DNA from 4 places in the Paraburkholderia sp. D1E genome. Region 2 is predicted to be linked to each of the others. Evidence: riboswitches for the same ligand, from Rfam matches in the RefSeq annotation. Region 2 holds a riboswitch; each other region holds the start of a gene.

Region 1 (4,503 bases), 1.3 Mb from region 2:
GCATCGCGAAGTCACCGTGCTGCTCGGCGGCGCGGATTGCGATCCGCAGCATCCTGCACTCGATCGTTCATGCGCTGCGCAGACCCAGGGCGAGCATCGGCTGGCGCGTGGCCTGGCTTATGCGCGCTATATGGCGTCCAGGCATCCGGAAGGATCGGCGAAGCATCGTACGTTTGTGATCGACGGCGTTGGGCACGATGCGAAGGGGATTTTTGGGTCGACGCCTGGGCTGGCCGCGTTATTTGGAGACGCTTCCTGACGGTTCCGGCGCGCCATGGGCACGAACCGTGCTACCACGCTAGAGCCACCTTTCGAAGGACCGCGCCGACATGAACAAGACCATCATGCTTACTGCAGCGATTGCCGCTGTGTCGCTGAGCGCCTTGCTGCCATGCAGCGCGAATGCCGACGATGCGCCTAGCCCGTGCGCGTCGCTCAAACGGATCGTCGCGGCGGCGCCGGACGGTTTGGCCTCGCTCACACCGGACGACGGCAAAGGCGTTGCACAACCCTACGGCGATGACGCGCAATGTTTGGCGAGCCGTGGCAGCTACCAATGCACGTGGACGCCGCACCATGACGCCGGTTCGAGCGCGGATGCGCTGCAGGCCGTCGCGGCGGACATCGCTTCGTGTCTGCCAGACGCCACGCACGACCAGAATTCGCCTGGACGTCAGCACTTTTATCTCGGCACACGCGCCAGGCGGACCGATATCACGTTGACGCGAGCCGGTTCGAACAAGCTGAGGTTGGTCGTCTCAGGCAAGTGAGCGGGCGCATGAGTTTTGAATCGGCTGTCTGCGCGCGGCAAACGTTGCGGTCACCGTTACTGTGACGCCGGCCACCATGTCCAGCCGCGTCGCGAGCGTCGCAACTGGACCGTCGAGAGCGGCGCGATCTCGATGCGCGAAAACACGGCGGGCGATGCCGCGAGCGCACATACGAGGGCGGCCCGGATCACTGGCGCGTGCGTGATGGCGACCACATTTTGCGTATCGCGTGGTCCTTCGCTCGACGCATCGTCTAGCGTATCGAGCCACAGTCCTACACGCTTCACGAGTTGACTGAATGACTCGCCGCCATGCGCGGCAGCGTCGGGATCGTATGTCCATGCGCCGAGGTCCTGTGGCGCCTCGACCGCGAGATCAGCGAGGCGGCGGCCATGCCATAGGCCGTAGTCCAGATCCGCCAGTCCCTTGTGGACCGCGGCACTGAGACCCAAGGCCGACGCCGTATCGCGCGCACAGACGGCAGGGCTGACAAAAACCGCCGCGTCGTCCGGAATCGACAGGCGCGCCCGCGCGGCACCTGCTTCGGCGAGGCCGCGTGCATCGAGCGGATCGTCGGCGGGAAAGCGGGCCGCACGCATCGCCGCGGTCGATGCGTGGCTGATCAGTAACAGCCGTATGTCCATTCAGTTCATTCCCATAAAGGCCAGCCCAAGGCGGGACGCATGCAGCCATGCTTTGCGTTGCCGAGAGGCAAAGTTTAGCGCGTAGAATAGCGGCACTGCGAAGCACGGAAGCCGGTGAGAGCCCGGCGCGGTCGCGCCACTGTAATCGGCATTCACGAGCCGAAAGCCAGACCTGAGCTTCGCACCATCCCTTTTCGATCGACTATCGGGGCGCGTTACCCCCAGGAGATGTCCATTATGTCCAACGCTGTTTTCGATCCCGCGGCTCAGCCTGTCGCCCAACCCACACCGATTCCGCTGCGTGAACTGCTGCCTTGGGTCGTGTTCGGCGGCTTGCTGCTGTTGCTCGCGATTTATTTCGTTGGTGCGGAAGAAGGCGCCACCTCGCTGGTGCCTGGCATGTATGTGCATGAATTCGTGCACGACGGCCGCCATCTGCTCGGCTTTCCCTGCCACTAACGGAGTCGAACATGGTTGGTAAATTGTTGGTACGCGGGATGCTTGCAGGCATCGCCGCGGGATTGCTCACGTTCGGCTTCGCCAGATTGGTGGGCGAGCCTCAAGTCGATCAGGCGATCTCCTTCGAGGAAAAGGCCGATGCCGCCAAAGGCGAAGCGCCGGAACCCGAACTGGTGAGCCGCGATACGCAAGCGGGGCTCGGGCTGCTGACGGGTGTGGTGACGTATGGCGCAGCGTTCGGTGGACTGTTCTCGCTGGTGTTCGCGTTTGCGTACGGCCGCGTCGGCGCACTGAGTGCGCGCGCGTTGTCCGCATGGCTGGCGCTTGGCGCGTTTATCGCGTTGGTGATCGTCCCGAACATCAAATATCCGGCGAATCCACCCTCGGTGGGCGACCCCGAGACGATCGGGACGCGCACCGGTTTGTTCTTCCTGATGATCGCGATCTCGCTAGTCGCACTGGTGTTCTCGCTGAAGGTGCGGCGCCGTGCGGCGCTGAAGCTGGGCGCGTGGAATGGCTCGATCGTGGCTGGCGTGGTGTTTGTCGTGATCATTGCTGCCGTGCAACTGTCGATGCCGACGATCAACGAAGTGCCGGCAGCTTTCCCGGCGGTGCTGTTGTGGAAATTCCGCGTCGCGGCAATCGGAATGCAGGTGATTATGTGGACGACCATTGGGCTGCTGTTCGGCGCCCTGGTTGAGCGGAGCAAACTGTTGGCTCCCGCGACCGGTAGCGCGACGAAGTCCGCTTACCTTTGATGGCATAACACGGGCGCAACCGTCGTGACGGTTGCGCCGACGTGCAGCGCGCAAGAATATAAATACATCAAGCACTTGGCGCGTTTGGCAGGATGTTATCCACAGGCTTATGGACAAAGTCTGTGGATAAAGTTATCCCGCGTCGCACAAGGTCTACAAACATCTGTTCCGTTTGAATTCAACAACTTAGTTGTTGGCGCACGGCCTCCGGTTGTCCGTATCATCGGGACACGGCAGGTGTTTTGTGGGGAATATCGTGGGGAAAATCGTTCGCAATCAATCAGCAAAGGGTCGCTCCTTAAACTCGGCGCCGCCGATCATGACCGCGTCGTGAACGACGGCACCGGCCTGTCTGGCCGGGTGCATGCCGGAGCGAAGGGAATCAGCGTCCGCTATCGCTACCGCTTCGAGGGTGAGTCCCGGGAAATGCCACTTGGAGCGTGGCCGCGCGTGGCGCTCGCCGCAATCCGGCTGAAGCTTGATGAAACGAAACTGCGTGTACAACGCGGTGGCGACCCGGCCAGCGCAGGCTGGTCGCGGACAAGCTGAAAGTCGAGAAGGCGCAGGTTGTACGGCAACAGCAGGAACTGGTCGAACGGGAGCGTGAGCATGCGGAATCACAACTGACCGTGAAGGCCATGTTCGAAGCGTGGCATCCCGAGGCAATGGTGGACAATACACCGGACGGGGCCAGAGGTGTTCGTCGGATATTCGAGCTGCACCTGTTGCCGGGTTCTGGCGATACGCGGGTTGCTGATATCACGCCAGGCGACATTCGCAGGCAGTCCGCACGCTCATCGACGCAGGGAAAATCTCGACCGGCATATCGCTGCACATGTACGCCAATGCGATGTTCGTGTGGGCGGCCAGGCGCAAGCCCTGGAGGCTGCTTTTTGAGGTGAACCCGGTTGAGGACGTGGACATCGAGCGCATGCTGCCTGCGGATTATCAGGACTGGTGCGAGCGTGTTCTCGAAGATGGCGAGATCATTGAGTCGCGCAACCGCTTTCAGGTCATCCGTAACGCGTGGGATTTTCATACCGGGCCTCGTCGTGGGAATATCGCCAGGCCAATCCCGCGCGAACATGAACTGGCCGTCTGGATCACGCTGGCAACACTTGTGCGTATCAATGAAATCTGCGCCGCACAGTGGCGGGCACACATCAACTTCGAAAAGCCACGTGGTTTATCCCGGCGTCGCAGTCGAAGAACCGCAGGGCGTTCACGCCCGAGTTCACGACGCTCAAGAAACTGGAGTGCGACGTGTGCGATGCGCTGGCACGTGCATGGTCGGGTGAAGTCCTGGTGCGGGACTCCGCGTTCGCGGATTACGTCAGGGCGCAGGCCGAGGAACGCTGCGGCACCGACTGGCCGATGTCGCATGTCAATTGGGAGCGCGCGGCGGAAGAAGCGCGTCTGGACTGGTTCCACGTCGAATTCGACGGCGTGAAGTATTGGGTTTTGCCGAGGGGAATGTGTGATGCACAGAATCCCGGTCATTTCGTAGCGCAGTGCACAGTCACGGCCAGCGCAAGGACGACACCGAACGGTGTCTGAGGGAGAAAGTCATGTACACGATGACGCTACGCGAGCAGGCGGACGTGCTCGCACGCATTACGGCCACTGCGCCGCACGACACGACGCACAGTGCTGCCATCGAGGCCGCGCGGGCGAACCGCGCGACTGCACTTCAGGTGATGGAGATTCACCGCTGTCTGCAGCGCTGGGCCGACATCGGCAAGGGGAATGCGCGCGATGAGGCGCGGCGTGCGCTCGCCCAGGTGGATGATGATGGTCAGGGAGTACGGTGGTACGGGACGGGAGACGGGAAGCCGTAACCCTATCATCAACGCATCAATATTTATCGGGGTG
Region 2 (4,503 bases):
GATAGTCGTCGAGCGCGAGGCTTTGCAACGCGGGCCGCAAATCACGCACGACCGGATCGTTGGTCACGCCTTCGGTCAACGCCTTCAGCAAGGCGTCGCCGTCGGCAGGCAATGCTGCGAGGCGGTATCCCTCGTCGCGCAACATGGACAGAATGCCGACCACCGAGGCCGGCGTATCCAGCCCCACGCCGTTGCCGATACGCCCTTCGCTCATTGGGTAATTGGCGAGAATCAGCGCGAGTTTCTTGTCCGCGTTATCGAGTGTGCGCAGACGGCACCAGCGGCGGCTCAGTTCGGCCAGAAAGCCGACGCGTTCGAGGTCCGGTTGATAGCGGACCACATCGACTTCGGTGTGCGGACAACGATAGGCGAGCCCCTTGAAACTGATCGCCCGCGTGATGATACGGCCGTCCACTTCCGGCAACGCGATATGCATGGCGATATCGCGCGAGTTGAGGCCTTGATTGTCCTTGACCCAATCCTCGCGGTTACCGCCACTCAGAATCACCTGCATCACCGGAGCGTCGCCGGCGAGCGCAAGCGGTTCGGGGTCGTCGATAGCAGACGCGGCGAATGCAGTCGTATTCAGCACCAAGGCGACATCGTGTTGCGCACACAACCGCTGCACGACTTCGCGGCTCATCGCATCTTTCAGCGAAGTAATCGCGACCGGCAGCGGATTCAGACCTTGTGCTTCGAGCGCATCAACCAGCGCATCGAACACGGCTGTGTTGGCCGCTTGCAGATGCGCCTTGTAGAACAGAATCGCAGCGACCGGCGCGCCCTTAACCCAGCGCGCCTGCCAGTCGGCCATCGTCGGGGTATCGCGTTCGGGATAATAGAGCGTCGCGGCAGGCAAGGCGCGCGGCGGCGCAGGCTCGTGCCCCCAGCCAAGCGAGCGGTACGCGATAGCGCGCAGGAACGCCTCGGCATTCTGCGGCCCGCCTTCACGCAGATAGCGCCATAACTGATGACACAGATCGGCGCCGGCAGTGCTGCGCGCGAGCAGGTTCGGATCTTCCTGAAGATCGCCGGAGAACATCGCGAGCGTCTGCTGCTTGCGCTCGGCGAGCGCGACCACCTGTTCGATTCCATACGGCCAGTACGCCTCGCCGCCGAGGTGATCGACCACTACGACACGCGCATGCTGCAACACGTCTTCGACATAGAAATCGACTGAGGCCGGTTGCCGCAAATACGTGACGTTCGCGAGCCGTACGCTCGGAAAACCCTCGCCCAGACGAGGCACCACGCTCGCCAGCAGCGACAGCGTGGTATCGGCGGAGCTGAGCACCACGATATCGGCGGGCTGCTGATCGATGCGGATCACGCCTTGCGTATCGTCGACAAAACCGCCCGGCGTAGTGCGCAGCAGATGCATGACCGGTTACGCCTGTTGCGGTTGGGCGTTCGCCACGGCGCCCAAAGCGGCGTCGAATGTCTGTTGCAGCGTGGCCTGGTCGAGGTCTTCGCCGATCAGCACGAAGCGGCTTTGCACGCCCTCGCCCGTTTCACCCGCTTGCCAGCGCCGGTCGAAATAACTATCGAAACGACGGCCCACGCCCTGGATCACCAGACGCATCGCGGCGCCCGGCAATGCCGCGAAACCTTTAACGCGGTAAATCGTGTTCGTTTCGACGAGCCCTTGCAACGCGGCGATCACAGTCTCGCGCGACGAAACATTCGCATGCACCACCACCGAATCGAATTCGTCGTGATGGTGATCGGCATCTTCGGCCGAACCGTGATGGTCGTGGCGCAGGTGAATCGTTTCTTCCGAGGCCGTTTCGAGGCCGAGCAACGTATGCAGATCGAGCTGGCCCATCTGCGCGCGCACGATCTTCACTTGCGGCGGAATTTCTTCACGAATCGAACTTTCGACAGAAGCTTGCTGTGCGTCGTCGAGCAAATCCGTTTTGTTCAGAATCACCAGATCGGCTGCCGACAACTGGTCTTCGAACAGCTCATGCAGCGGCGATTCATGGTCGAGATTCGGATCGGCCTGGCGTTGCGCATCCACGGCGGCCGGATTGTCGGCGAACTGGCCGCTCGCCGTGGCCGGGCCGTCGACTACGGTGACGACCGCGTCGACGGTAAAGCTGTTCTTGATCTGCGGCCAGTTGAACGCCTGCACCAGCGGCTTCGGCAACGCGAGACCGGATGTCTCGATCAGCACGTGATCGATCTGCTCGCGTCGCTCCACCAGTTTTTCCATCACCGGGAAAAACTCTTCCTGCACGGTGCAACACAGGCAACCGTTCGCAAGCTCATACAGTTGCCCTTCGGTCTCGACGCCGTTTTCATCGCAACCGATGCCACAACCCTTGAGGATTTCCCCGTCGATCCCGAGTTCGCCGAATTCGTTGACGATCACCGCGATGCGCTTGCCGCCCGCATGCTGAAGAATGTGCCGCAACAGCGTGGTCTTGCCGCTGCCGAGAAAGCCCGTGACGATGGTGACGGGGATCTTGCGCATTTGAGTTTGCATCGTGAGGTCCATCCGTAGGAGTTGCATGTGCACGCCGATGCGCCTGCGCGTCTGGCTGTATAGGCCGTGCAAACGGGGCGCATGCCCTAAGCCACGACAATAACCAGACACGAGGACGAACAACGGCGTTGCCGGGGCAACAGAAAACAGAAAACGGGAATGAGGTCATGAACGCGCCGCCGCATCCCCGCGGTGGTCATTCTTCGTAGTCTGGCCGGTATCCGGGCTGGCGAAAGCGCCGCTTCCCCTTCCCGGGCGAGTGGTTTCTCGCCCAGTGGTTATATGCCGACGCGGCCTTGCGCGTGGACATCGAAGCCGGCTCCGCGGCGCCAGGCAAACAACCTGGAACCGCTTTTCGCTTACCGTTGCGGGGGCAGCACAGGTTGACCCGATCCATTGCAGGTGGGCACCCTGTTTCCCGTTTAACTGCATGCGCACGAGCGCGCATGCGAGCACCAAAGTGCGTGCGAGTTTAGGCCGAGCGCCCCGTGCCGTCAAGGAAACGCAGGCGTCCGCAGGGCCTTTCCGCAGTGCCGGCGCGGCCTGCCGTGTGCTATCGTATGCGCGCGTTTGGTGCCCGCACATGCGTTCGCATGTGCAGTTAAACGGGAAACAGGCCGCGCTCGCTGCGCTCAACCTGTGCTGTCCCCGCAACGGTAAGCGACCTGCGGTGCTTTCGCATCGCGCATGCGTTTTTGATGCCACTGTCTGACGAATCTGGACGGGAAGGCAAAACGCATGAGGCCGCCAGCCCGGATACCGGCCAGACGCGGAGGCAGTGAACGTCACGCTGCCGTCCGCCGGAATCCGCGAGGGACGGATGTGAAGGCGCTGAAGCACGACGTGGCGCGGCCGTTGGCGTTTTCCCGTGGGAAACGCGGCGAGCAGCGTTTTTCGTCGCGCGTACCCTGTCGCACCGCATGACCTCAATTTCTGCCGCCCCGGGCCTCTTCGCGTCTCACCCGTTCCCGCTTGTCATGACATGGCGCACGCCATGCGCGCCGCGATGAGCCGCGCCTGGCTGATCGGCGCAGGCCCCGGTGACGTCGAACTGATGACGCTCAAGGCAACGCGCGCCCTGGCGCAAGCCGATGTGGTGCTGGTCGACGATCTGGTGAACCCCGACGTGCTGCAATTCGCGCGCGCCGACGCGCAGATCGTGTACGTCGGCAAACGTGGCGGGCATCCGTCGACACCGCAGGCCGGCATCGTCGCGCAGATGCTCGAACATGTGCAGGCCGGGCGCAGCGTCGCGCGTTTGAAAGGGGGCGATCCGTTCGTGTTCGGCCGCGGCGGCGAAGAACAGCAGGCGCTGCATGCCGCGGGCATCAGCGTGGACGTGATCAACGGCATCACCGCCGGGATTGCAGCGCCCGCGGCAATCGGTATTCCTGTGACGCATCGCGATTACGCGCAAGGCGTGGTGTTCGTCACCGGACACGGCGCCGGCAGTGGCGAGCCGGACTGGGCCGCGCTCGTCGCCACGCGGATGACGTTGGTGATTTACATGGGCATGCGTCGCCTGAACGATATTGCCGCCGCGTTGCTCGCGGCCGGCATGAGCGCCGATACGCCGTCCGCGGCGATCGAATCGGCGACGCGTCCTGAGCAACGGCACGTGCTCGCGCGGCTCGGCGAGTTCGCGGATACAGTCTCGCGTGCCGGACTCGGATCGCCGGCGATCGTGGTGATCGGCGGAGTGGCTTCGCTGGCTTTGGCGCGGGATGCTGTGAATGCCAGTACGGTGGGCGGGTTGGACGCGCAATGAAAACGCTCACTGTCGGCATCGGTTGCCGCCTGCACAGCCCGGCTGAGGAGATTGAAGCGGCCGTGCGCGCCACACTCGGCTCGCACACATTCGATGAAATCAGCACGGTTGCCTCGATCGACACCAAAGCCCACGAAGCCGGCTTGCTCGAATTCTGCGCGCGTCATGCCCTGCCGCTGATGCTGTTCAGCCGCGCGCAGATTGCGGCGATAGCGGTGGACGATCCGTCGGCGGCAGCACGCGAGCA
Region 3 (4,503 bases), 5.4 Mb from region 2:
CGGCACCACCAGACCGACAAAACCGATCGTGCCCGCCGTGGTCACCGCCGCGGCGGCCGCCAGCGACGCCACCAGGTACACGCGCAAACGCAGCGGCATCACGGCGACGCCCAGCGCCTGCGCGGCGGCGTCGCCTCGCAGCAGCACATTCAGACGGGGCGCAGCGGGCACGATTGCCACCAGCACGACGACGAGCGCGGCGAGCGCCGTCCACGGCATCGCGCCGCCGTTCAGATCGCCGGTCAGCCAGAACAGCATGCCACGCAGACGATTGTCCGGCGCGAGATTGAGCAGCAAGGTAATGACAGCGCCCCAACCGGCCGCGATCACCGCGCCGGTCAGCAGCAAACGCGGCGACGTGTCCTGCGGCTCGCCGCGCCACAACTCGTGGCGCGCAAGGCCAAGCACCAGCAGGATCGACACGAAAGCGCCGGCGAACGCGCTGGCATCGACGATCCACCACGCGCAACCGGCGATCATCGCGACCAGCGCGAACGTCGCCGCGCCGCCCGACACGCCTAACACGTAGGGTTCGGCCAAGGGGTTGCGCAACAGCACTTGCAGCAGCGCACCCGCCAATGCAAGCAGTGCGCCGCATGCGAAGCCCGCGACCGCGCGCGGCAAGCGCAGCTTGCGCACGATCTCACTGGCGAGATCGGCGGACTCGATATGCGCCCCGTGCGACGGAACGAGCGCCGCCAGCACGCGCGCCGGCGCCAGCGACACGCTGCCGAGCGCGAGCGACGCCATCAGCACAGCCAGTGCGATTCCCGCGAGCGCGAGCCAGATCGCGGCTGCGCGCTTCGCGCTCATGACGCGCAACGTGGTGATAGGCATCGGGCTCGAGCTGCGGTTCATCAGCGCCTTCTCACGCACGTATGTTCGTCACTGCTGCTGCCAGCCGACCGTGACATACGCACCGCGCCGCGGCGAGTTATACGAATAGGCCGTTTCATAGTCCTTGTTCAACAGGTTCTGGATTTGCGCGGCGACGTACCACGCCTTTGTGAGGTTGTAGCGCGCCGACAGATTCACCACACCGTAGCCGCCCAGTGTGCCGCTGCTATCTTCACGGGCGCCGCTGACGATCCACTCGCCGCCGACGCGCCACCCCGCAATGCTGCGGTTCACCGCCAGCGAAGCGAAGCGCCGTGCACGCCGCACGAGATCGGTATCGCTATCGAGGTCGACCGGATTTTGCAGCGTCACCGACGCGCGCACATCCGTCTTGCCGACATGGCCGCTCCACGACCCTTCGAGCCCCTGCACCTTCGCACGGCCGACGTTCTCGGCCAGATAAATGCCGGGCGTCACCTGCTGGTAGTCGATCAGATTTGAATAACGCGTCTGAAACGCGCTCAGACGCATCACGCCAAGCGCATGCGACGCGTACTGCAACGCTGCTTCGATCGAATGACTGCGCTCCGGCTGGATCGACGGATTGCCGCTGATCGGATAGTACAGATCGTCGAAGCTCGGCGCGCGAAACGAATCCGAATAGCTTGCAGTCGCCTTCCAATGCTCGGTGACGTCGAAGCCGTAGCCGAGATAGTAACTGTTCGCCCCGCCGAAATCGGAATACTGATCGTGCCGCACATTGGCCTGAATCTGGTTGCGCCCGAAGCGCCCCGTATAGCCGACAAAAGCCGAATCAACATGCCGGTCGGGCGCCGCAAACGTATCCGAGTCGAGGCTCTGATCCAGATGCTCGTAGCCGACCTGCAGTTTCTGTTGCGCGGCGAGCGCGAAATCATTTTGCCACGTGTACTGGCGATTGTCGGTATCGAAGCGGCCGTTGTAGATGCCGTTAGTATTCGACACGCTGCGGTCGTCACCTTCGGAAACGACAAAGTGCGTGGTCCACCAGTCGGTCAGCTTGCCGTTTGCGAACACCGACACCTGCCGCACTTTGCTATACAGATTGTTCAGATCGGTCGGCACGCCGTACGCGTTGTCGTAGCTGTTATTGCCGTTCGACTGGAGATAGGTGACGCCCGCGTCCCATTTGTCGTTGAACTTGTGGCGCAGCGAAGCCGAGATGCTTTCGTTCAGATAGCCGTTCGCATTCGGATTCGCATTGGGCGCCTGTGCCGGATTGAGCGAGGAGAAGCCGTCGTCTTTCGAGCGCGCAAGCGAGATGCTGAAGGTCGTGTTGCCGTCTTTATCCAGCGCGCCGTTCACGCCCACCTGCTGCGTCTGCGTGTGATAGCTGCCGTAGCCCACCGAAAAATTGAAGCGCGGCGGATGATCGCCGCCGTCTTTCGTGAACACCTGTACCACGCCGCCGATCGCGCCGGAGCCGTAGAGCGCGGACACGTTGCCGTTCACGACTTCGACGTGATCGATCTGGTCGAGCGGAATCTGCGCGAGTTGCGGCGCGCCGAGACTCACCGAATCGACCCGTACGCCGTCGATCAGCAACAGCGATTGCGTCGACGATGCGCCGCGCAGAAACAGGCTCGCGGTGGAACCCGGGCCTCCAGTGCGCGAGATTTGCGCACCGGGCGCGAGTTGCAGCAGACCGGGCAAATCGGTTGCGGTCGTATCGGCGATGTCCTGCTGATCGAACAGCGTGGTCTGCGGGATCGCATCGGCGAGCGGTTGCGGTCCACGCTCCGCGGTTACGACAACGGGCGACAACACCGCGGGAGACGAACCGGCAGCCCCTGAATCGGCAGAAGAAGATGAAGACGGCGACGAAGAAGACGCAGCTTGCGCGTGCACGACGAGCGGCAGGCTCGCAAAGGCGAGCAACGCCGCGCGAGCGATAGGGGACAGCATGGGGTGGCATTCCTGTTGATAGCGTGCGCGGCCCGCTTCCCCGCGGGCCGATGCGTAACGAGGCGCCCGCGCTGTTTTACGTTTGCGTGGGGGCGATCCTCTCCCTCTGGCCGGTATCCGGGCTAGCGACACATCGATCCCGCCTTCCCACGCGTGACGCGCAGTGGCACACTCGCGTGTTCAGCTTCAAACACGCGATCAGGATCAACCTGCATGACGTATGCGGTCGCTTACCGTTGCGGGGGCAGCGCAGGTTTGCGCGTTCTGGCGAACGGCGCACCCTGCTTCCCGTTTAACTGCGCGCACTATGGAAAAGCACGCGCGGGCACCAAAGTGCGGCCAGTTTAGGAGCGGTCCTCCAGTCCGTCAAGAATGGTTAATCCGTGCGCAATCTGTTCTGTTATGTGCAGGTTATTGTCCGATGCACGAGTCGTTTTTCATCATAGGGTCGATAAAAGCCTGCACAAAGCGATGTTGTTACGTCTCGAAACGAGACAATTGTCGGAACCTGCGACATTCCGCGCTAAAATGCGATGTCTTTAGAGGACGCAGCAGATGCTCACCGAACTCGAAACACTTTCACAGAATATCGGCAAGCTGATCACGATCAGCCAACGCCACAATGAAGCGCGGCTCGCGCTCGAAGATCAGCTCGCCCAAACGCGTGCCGAAGCTGAGGCCACGCGCACTGAACTCGCGTTGATGCGCGAGGAGCGCGATACGCTGCAAGCGGAACGCGACGCGCTGTCGGCAAAGATCGACGACGCCCAGGTACGCCTGAATGCGATCCTCGAAAAGCTGCCGCGAGCTCGTGCGCAAAGCGAGCCGGACAATCAGCTCGATCTGCTCGAGGCCGCCCCGCATGAGGTCGAAGCGGAGAGCGACGCCACCCGCCATGGAGAAAATGCATGACCACCAAGCAGATCGAAGTATCGATTCTCGGCGTGCCCTATCGGCTCGCCTGCTCGCCGGAAACGGAAGGCGCGCTGCTTGAAGCGGTTGCACGCGTCGACGCCGAGATGTCGAAGATCCGCAACAACAGCAACGTGCGCGGCACGGATCGCATTGCCGTCATGGCTGCGCTGTCGCTGGCATCGGAACTGCTTAAGCTGCAAACGAGCGTGCGACACGGAGAAGCATTTCCCGCCGAAGAAATCCGGCGTACAATGCATCAAATGAACGAACAACTGGGTACGGTGATTCAGCAGTACAGCATGCAGTAAGCACCCAGCAGTCTCGAACAATTTCAAGTGGCCGGTCCTGAGATCGGCTGCGAATTCAAGCGGAATGCATGAGCAAAAACTCACGCAAACAATTGAGTTCAATCGGTTTGACCTCCCTGCCTGGTTCGCCAAGGTCATATATTCCTTGAACCAATGCCATGTGCACGGTTGTGGAAATTTGTAGCACGGGTGTGCGCGTCACTCTGTCTGATGTACCCGAAGTGCTGCTAACTGCGACCAATTCTGAACCCCCGGTTCAGGATGCCGGCCTAGCGGCTAAGGCGGGGACCTTATTCAAAAGCGGCATCGGACTTCGGTTCGATGCCGTTTTTCTTTGGGTCTCGGTTTTTCTTCTGTATTCTCAAACCTTTAACGTTCAATTCGATTCATGCGCTACTGGCTAATGAAGTCCGAACCGGACGAAGCAAGCATCGACCATCTCGCCCAGGCACCGCAACACACGTTGCCGTGGACCGGCGTGCGCAACTATCAGGCACGC
Region 4 (4,503 bases), 350 kb from region 2:
GTGCCAACGCCAGGCCCTGCCCGGAATATGACGCCTGGTTCGGCCCGCAGCCGCACACGGGCGAATACGATCGCGCCGTGCGTGACGTCCGGGTCGTCGCCGGCGTCCTTGATGGTGCCCGCTTCCGCGCCATCATCGGTCTGGCGGCAGAACACCAGTGGCATCGGCACATGCTGGCCCTTCGGCAACACAATCTCCGCGACCTCGCTGACGATACCCGCTAGCAACAGACGCGCAGCCGCCAGCGACGTCGCGGTGGCGCAACTGCCGGTCGTGTAGCCGCTACGCAGCGGCGCGGATTGTTCGGGCGTTTCTTCGCGCATTACGGTTGGGGTGGGGAGTTGGCCGGCTTGGTGACATCCAGCAACGTGATCGGCAACGCCTGGCGCCACGTATCGAAGCCGCCGAGCGGCTGTGCGTCGGCAAGCGCGATGCGGGTCAGCGTGCCGCCATGGTGCTCACGCCACGCCGCCAGCGCCGCCTCGCCTTGCAAAGTGACCGCATTGGCGACCAGTCGCCCGCCATCGCGCAGACGCGCCCAACAGGCGTCGAGCACGCCCGGCACCGTCACGCCGCCGCCGATGAACACGGCATCCGGCACAGCCAGTCCTTCCAGCGCATCGGGCGCGCGACCGGCCACCAGTTGCAAACCCGGCACGCCCAATGCATCGCGATTGTGTTCGATGAACCGCTGCCGTTCCGCATGCCCTTCGATTGCGATCGCGCGGCAAGTCGGGTGCGCGCGCATCCATTCGATGCCGATCGAGCCGCTGCCCGCGCCCACATCCCATAGCAATTCACCGGGTGTCGGCGCGAGGCGCGCCAGCGTGATCGCGCGGACGTCGCGTTTGGTCAACTGACCGTCGTGGCGAAAGGCGTCGTCGGGCAAGCCTGAGGTCAGCGGCAAACGCGGGGCGCCTTCCGTTGCACGGCATTCGAGCGCAATCAGGTTCAGCGCCGCCACTTCCTGTGCCGACCATTGGTCCGCGCGTCCGTCGATGCGCCGTTCCAGATCACCGCCCAAATGCTCCAGCACGGTCATCCGGGTCGCGCCGAAACCACGCGCATTCAGCAATTCGGCCAGTGCTGCGGGTGTACGCCCATCGGCGCTCAGCACGAAAACGCGCGCGCCGTCGTGCAAATGAGCATTCAGTGTCGGCAATGGCCGTCCCACCAGCGAAACCGTCGCGACATCCTGCAATGGCCAGCCCAGCCGCGCGGCCGCCAGCGACAACGATGAAGGCGCGGGCAGCACCCGCAACTCACCTGGCGTCAACTGCCGCGCCAGCGTCGCGCCGACGCCGAACAGCATCGGATCGCCGCTCGCCAGCACACACACGGACCTTGTACGCTCCGCCAGCAACGGCGCGAGATCGAACGGCCGCGGCCATGTCTCGCGCCGCGCGGCGAGGCGCGCGGGCAGCATCGCCAGATGCCGTTCGCCGCCGTAGACCACCGACGCCTCCAGCAAAGCACGCCGCGCAGGCCTCCCCAAGCCGGCGAAGCCGTCATCGCCTATGCCCACTACGGTCAGCCATGCCGGCATGAATCCATCCTCAATCTGTATCTTCAAATATTGCGCTGTGCCACGCCGATCAAAGCGTCCAGCCTCGTTGTGCTGTTCGAAAAAAGGCATAATACAGCCGCCGGTGCCCTTCGGGGCCGAAGAGGGAACACAGTGCCACTGTGGCTGCCCCCGCAACTGTATGCAGCGAGTCCGCCTGCGCTCCGCGCCACTGGTTCGACCGGGAAGGCAGCGGCGGACCACGACCTGCCAGCCAGGAGACCTGCCGGCGAGACTGTTCGTGCCAGCCTACATCGGGCGGGGTGTACCGATGCCGCAGCAATGCCGCCTTGCGGCTTGCTCGGGCCGTCGCGCGACGCTAAACCCGGTGTCCGTCTTGAATCAAGCTTCGCCCTCCACTGCTTCGTCCGACGCGGCCCAGACGCTGCGGCCCTCGGCATGTCCCGGGCTGCTGCGCATCGTCGCCGCACGCGATGGGGGGATTTGCCGGATCAAATTGCCCGACGGCGAGCTGAGCGCGGCGCAAGCCGTGGTGATTGCCGACGTGAGTGAGCAGCATGCGGCCGGCGTGGTCGAGTTGACCAATCGCGCGAATCTGCAGGTGCGTGGCGTGCTAAGCGGGCATGAAGCGGCGTTGATCGCGGCGCTAGTCGATGCGGGGTTAGGTCCGATTGGGGCGGCCGGCGCGGTGGATGCTTCCCGCTTGCTGCTCGCGACCTCAGCGGATGCTTCAGACACATCTCGATTCGGCGCTGCGGACGATGTGCGCAATGTGATGGTGAGCCCGACTGCCGGGCGCGATCCATTTGCGCTGTTCGACACGCGGCCGCTTAGCCTCGAACTGCTCACCTTGCTGCAAACCGAAGCGCGTTTTGCGGCGCTATCGCCCAAATTCGCGCTACTGCTCGATGGCGGTGAGCGCCTTGCGCGGCTCGATCATCCGCATGATGTCTGGCTGGCGGCAACGCAGGCGGAAGACGGCGTGCGGTTTGCTGTTGGTTTGGGGGGGTGTCCGCCGGTAGTGGCGAACGCGAACATTGCCGTTGAAGCCGATGCGGCCACGGATACATTCCAGCATGCCGGATACGCTAACTCGCGTGACGCCACGGAACGCCCCCGCACGGATAGCACAGGCGCCCTCGCCGCCGTGCTCCCTGCGCAAGTCACTGGTCTTGTTCGTGCACTGCTGCACACGTTCCTCGATCTGGCCGCCGCCGATGCCACGCGCATGCGTCATCTGCTTGCCACGCATTCCGCCGATGCGCTATTGCAGCACGCTCAAGCGTATGTCGATTTCCCGCTATCACGCGACACATCGCTCGCAAACTGGCAACGCGGCACGCCTGCCGATGCCACGCTACGACTCGGCGCGCACGCGCAGCGCGTGGTGGGGATGCAGCACGTAGGCGGCCAACCGCCGCTTGGACGACTCGACGCCATCACCTTGCGCGGCCTCGCCACGCTCTCGCAACAGCAAGGCAACGGCACGCTGCGCATGACGCCCTGGCAAAGCGTGTTGCTGCCCGATGTCGCTGCAAATGCAGCACCCACCGTGCTCGCTGAAATGGACACGCTAGGCCTCGCCTGCGATCCCACGCAGCCTCTTACACGCTTGATCGCCTGCGCCGGTTCCACAGGCTGCGCAAAAAGCCTCGCCGACACCAAAGCCGACGCACTGCTTTTAGCGAATCGCTTGCCCGAGGGCATCGACGTCCATCTGAGCGGCTGCCCGCGCTCATGCGCCGCCGCGCATTGCGCGCCGTACACGCTGCTGGCCGTGGCGCCCGGCATCTACGACCTTTATCGACGCGACGGCCAGCCGGATTTCGGCTCGTGTGTCGCGCACCAACTCACGATCGAACAGGCCGCCGACATGCTCGACCCATTGGCACACCTGGCCCGGAGCCCTTTTGATGCTTGATTACATTCGCGACGGTCAGGAGATCTATCGCCAATCCTTCGCGACGATACGTGCGGAGGCCGATCTCTCGCGCATCCCCGCCGACCTCGAAAAGCTCGCGGTGCGCGTGATCCACGCGTGCGGGATGGTCGACGTCATTAAAGATCTCCAGTTTTCTGCAGGCGCAGGCGTCGCGGGCCGCACGGCGCTGGCACAAGGCGCGCCGATTCTGTGCGACGCCGGCATGGTGGCGCAAGGCATCACGCGCGCGCGACTGCCCGCGAACAACGAAGTAATCTGCACGCTCACGCACGAAGACGTGCCCGGATTGGCGCGCGAACTCCGCAATACACGCTCGGCCGCCGCGCTCGAATTGTGGCGGCCGCATCTGGCCGGCAGTGTCGTCGTGATCGGCAACGCGCCGACCGCGCTCTTTCATCTGCTCGACATGCTCGATGCCGGTGCGCCGAAGCCCGCGTTGATCCTCGGTTTTCCGGTGGGTTTTGTCGGCGCGGCCGAATCGAAAGCGATGCTTGCCGAAGACAGCCGCGGCGTGCCCTATGTCGTGGTTCACGGCAGACGTGGCGGCAGCGCGATGGCCGCCGCCGCGGTGAATGCGCTGGCGACGGAGGTCGAATAAATGACCGTGCAAGGACGTTTATTCGGACTCGGCGTCGGCCCCGGCGACCCGGAACTCATCACGCTGAAAGCGCTGCGTTTGCTGAAGGCGGCACCCGTGGTCGCGTATTTCGTCGCGAAGGGTAAGAAAGGCAACGCCTTCAGCATCATCGAGGCGCATTTGCATGACGCCCAGCAGCATCTGCCGCTCGTCTATCCCGTCACCACTGAAGCGCTCGAGCCTCCGCTTTCGTATGAAGCGATCATCGCCGACTTCTACGACACCGCAGCGCAGATCGTCGCCGGCCACCTCGATGCAGGTCGCGACGTCGCGGTAATTTGCGAAGGCGATCCGTTTTTCTATGGCTCGTACATGTATTTGCACGACCGCCTCGCGGCGCGCTTCGAAGCCGAAGTCGTTCCCGGCGTGTGCTCGATGCTCGGCGGCGCAGCGGTGCTC

What was found. A riboswitch is a leader RNA that binds a small molecule or an ion and turns the genes downstream of it on or off. The one in region 2 is predicted to bind cobalamin.
Region 1: another riboswitch for cobalamin. It lies ahead of ACUN0E_RS07515 (CbtB domain-containing protein); the one in region 2 lies ahead of cobW (cobalamin biosynthesis protein CobW).
Region 3: another riboswitch for cobalamin. It lies ahead of ACUN0E_RS37435 (TonB-dependent receptor domain-containing protein); the one in region 2 lies ahead of cobW (cobalamin biosynthesis protein CobW).
Region 4: another riboswitch for cobalamin. It lies ahead of ACUN0E_RS14580 (precorrin-3B synthase); the one in region 2 lies ahead of cobW (cobalamin biosynthesis protein CobW).

What each region holds. Positions count from the first base shown of each region.
Region 1 covers NZ_JBQYMB010000001.1:1,619,927-1,624,429, forward strand. Annotated here, with positions in the region: gene ACUN0E_RS07500 (alpha/beta hydrolase) at 1-259, shown strand, start outside; gene ACUN0E_RS07505 (hypothetical protein) at 330-770, shown strand; gene ACUN0E_RS07510 (histidine phosphatase family protein) at 827-1,414, opposite strand; adenosylcobalamin (AdoCbl) riboswitch at 1,511-1,598, shown strand; gene ACUN0E_RS07515 (CbtB domain-containing protein) at 1,652-1,873, shown strand; gene ACUN0E_RS07520 (CbtA family protein) at 1,885-2,631, shown strand; gene ACUN0E_RS07525 (Arm DNA-binding domain-containing protein) at 2,656-3,180, shown strand; gene ACUN0E_RS07530 (hypothetical protein) at 3,781-4,188, shown strand; gene ACUN0E_RS07535 (hypothetical protein) at 4,200-4,469, shown strand.
Region 2 covers NZ_JBQYMB010000001.1:2,880,628-2,885,130, reverse strand. Annotated here, with positions in the region: gene cobN (cobaltochelatase subunit CobN) at 1-1,381, opposite strand, end outside; gene cobW (cobalamin biosynthesis protein CobW) at 1,388-2,488, opposite strand; cobalamin riboswitch at 2,684-2,963, opposite strand; cobalamin riboswitch at 3,043-3,270, shown strand; gene cobA (uroporphyrinogen-III C-methyltransferase) at 3,495-4,256, shown strand; gene ACUN0E_RS13020 (cobalamin biosynthesis protein) at 4,253-4,503, shown strand, end outside.
Region 3 covers NZ_JBQYMB010000001.1:8,318,844-8,323,346, forward strand. Annotated here, with positions in the region: gene ACUN0E_RS37430 (FecCD family ABC transporter permease) at 1-858, opposite strand, end outside; gene ACUN0E_RS37435 (TonB-dependent receptor domain-containing protein) at 886-2,781, opposite strand; cobalamin riboswitch at 2,873-3,129, opposite strand; gene ACUN0E_RS37440 (ATPase) at 3,337-3,693, shown strand; gene ACUN0E_RS37445 (cell division protein ZapA) at 3,690-4,004, shown strand; RNA gene ssrS (6S RNA) at 4,115-4,296, shown strand; gene ACUN0E_RS37455 (EVE domain-containing protein) at 4,393-4,503, shown strand, end outside.
Region 4 covers NZ_JBQYMB010000001.1:3,235,312-3,239,814, forward strand. Annotated here, with positions in the region: gene ACUN0E_RS14570 (cobalt-precorrin-5B (C(1))-methyltransferase) at 1-323, opposite strand, end outside; gene cbiE (precorrin-6y C5,15-methyltransferase (decarboxylating) subunit CbiE) at 323-1,546, opposite strand; cobalamin riboswitch at 1,631-1,809, shown strand; gene ACUN0E_RS14580 (precorrin-3B synthase) at 1,893-3,446, shown strand; gene ACUN0E_RS14585 (precorrin-8X methylmutase) at 3,439-4,065, shown strand; gene ACUN0E_RS14590 (precorrin-2 C(20)-methyltransferase) at 4,066-4,503, shown strand, end outside.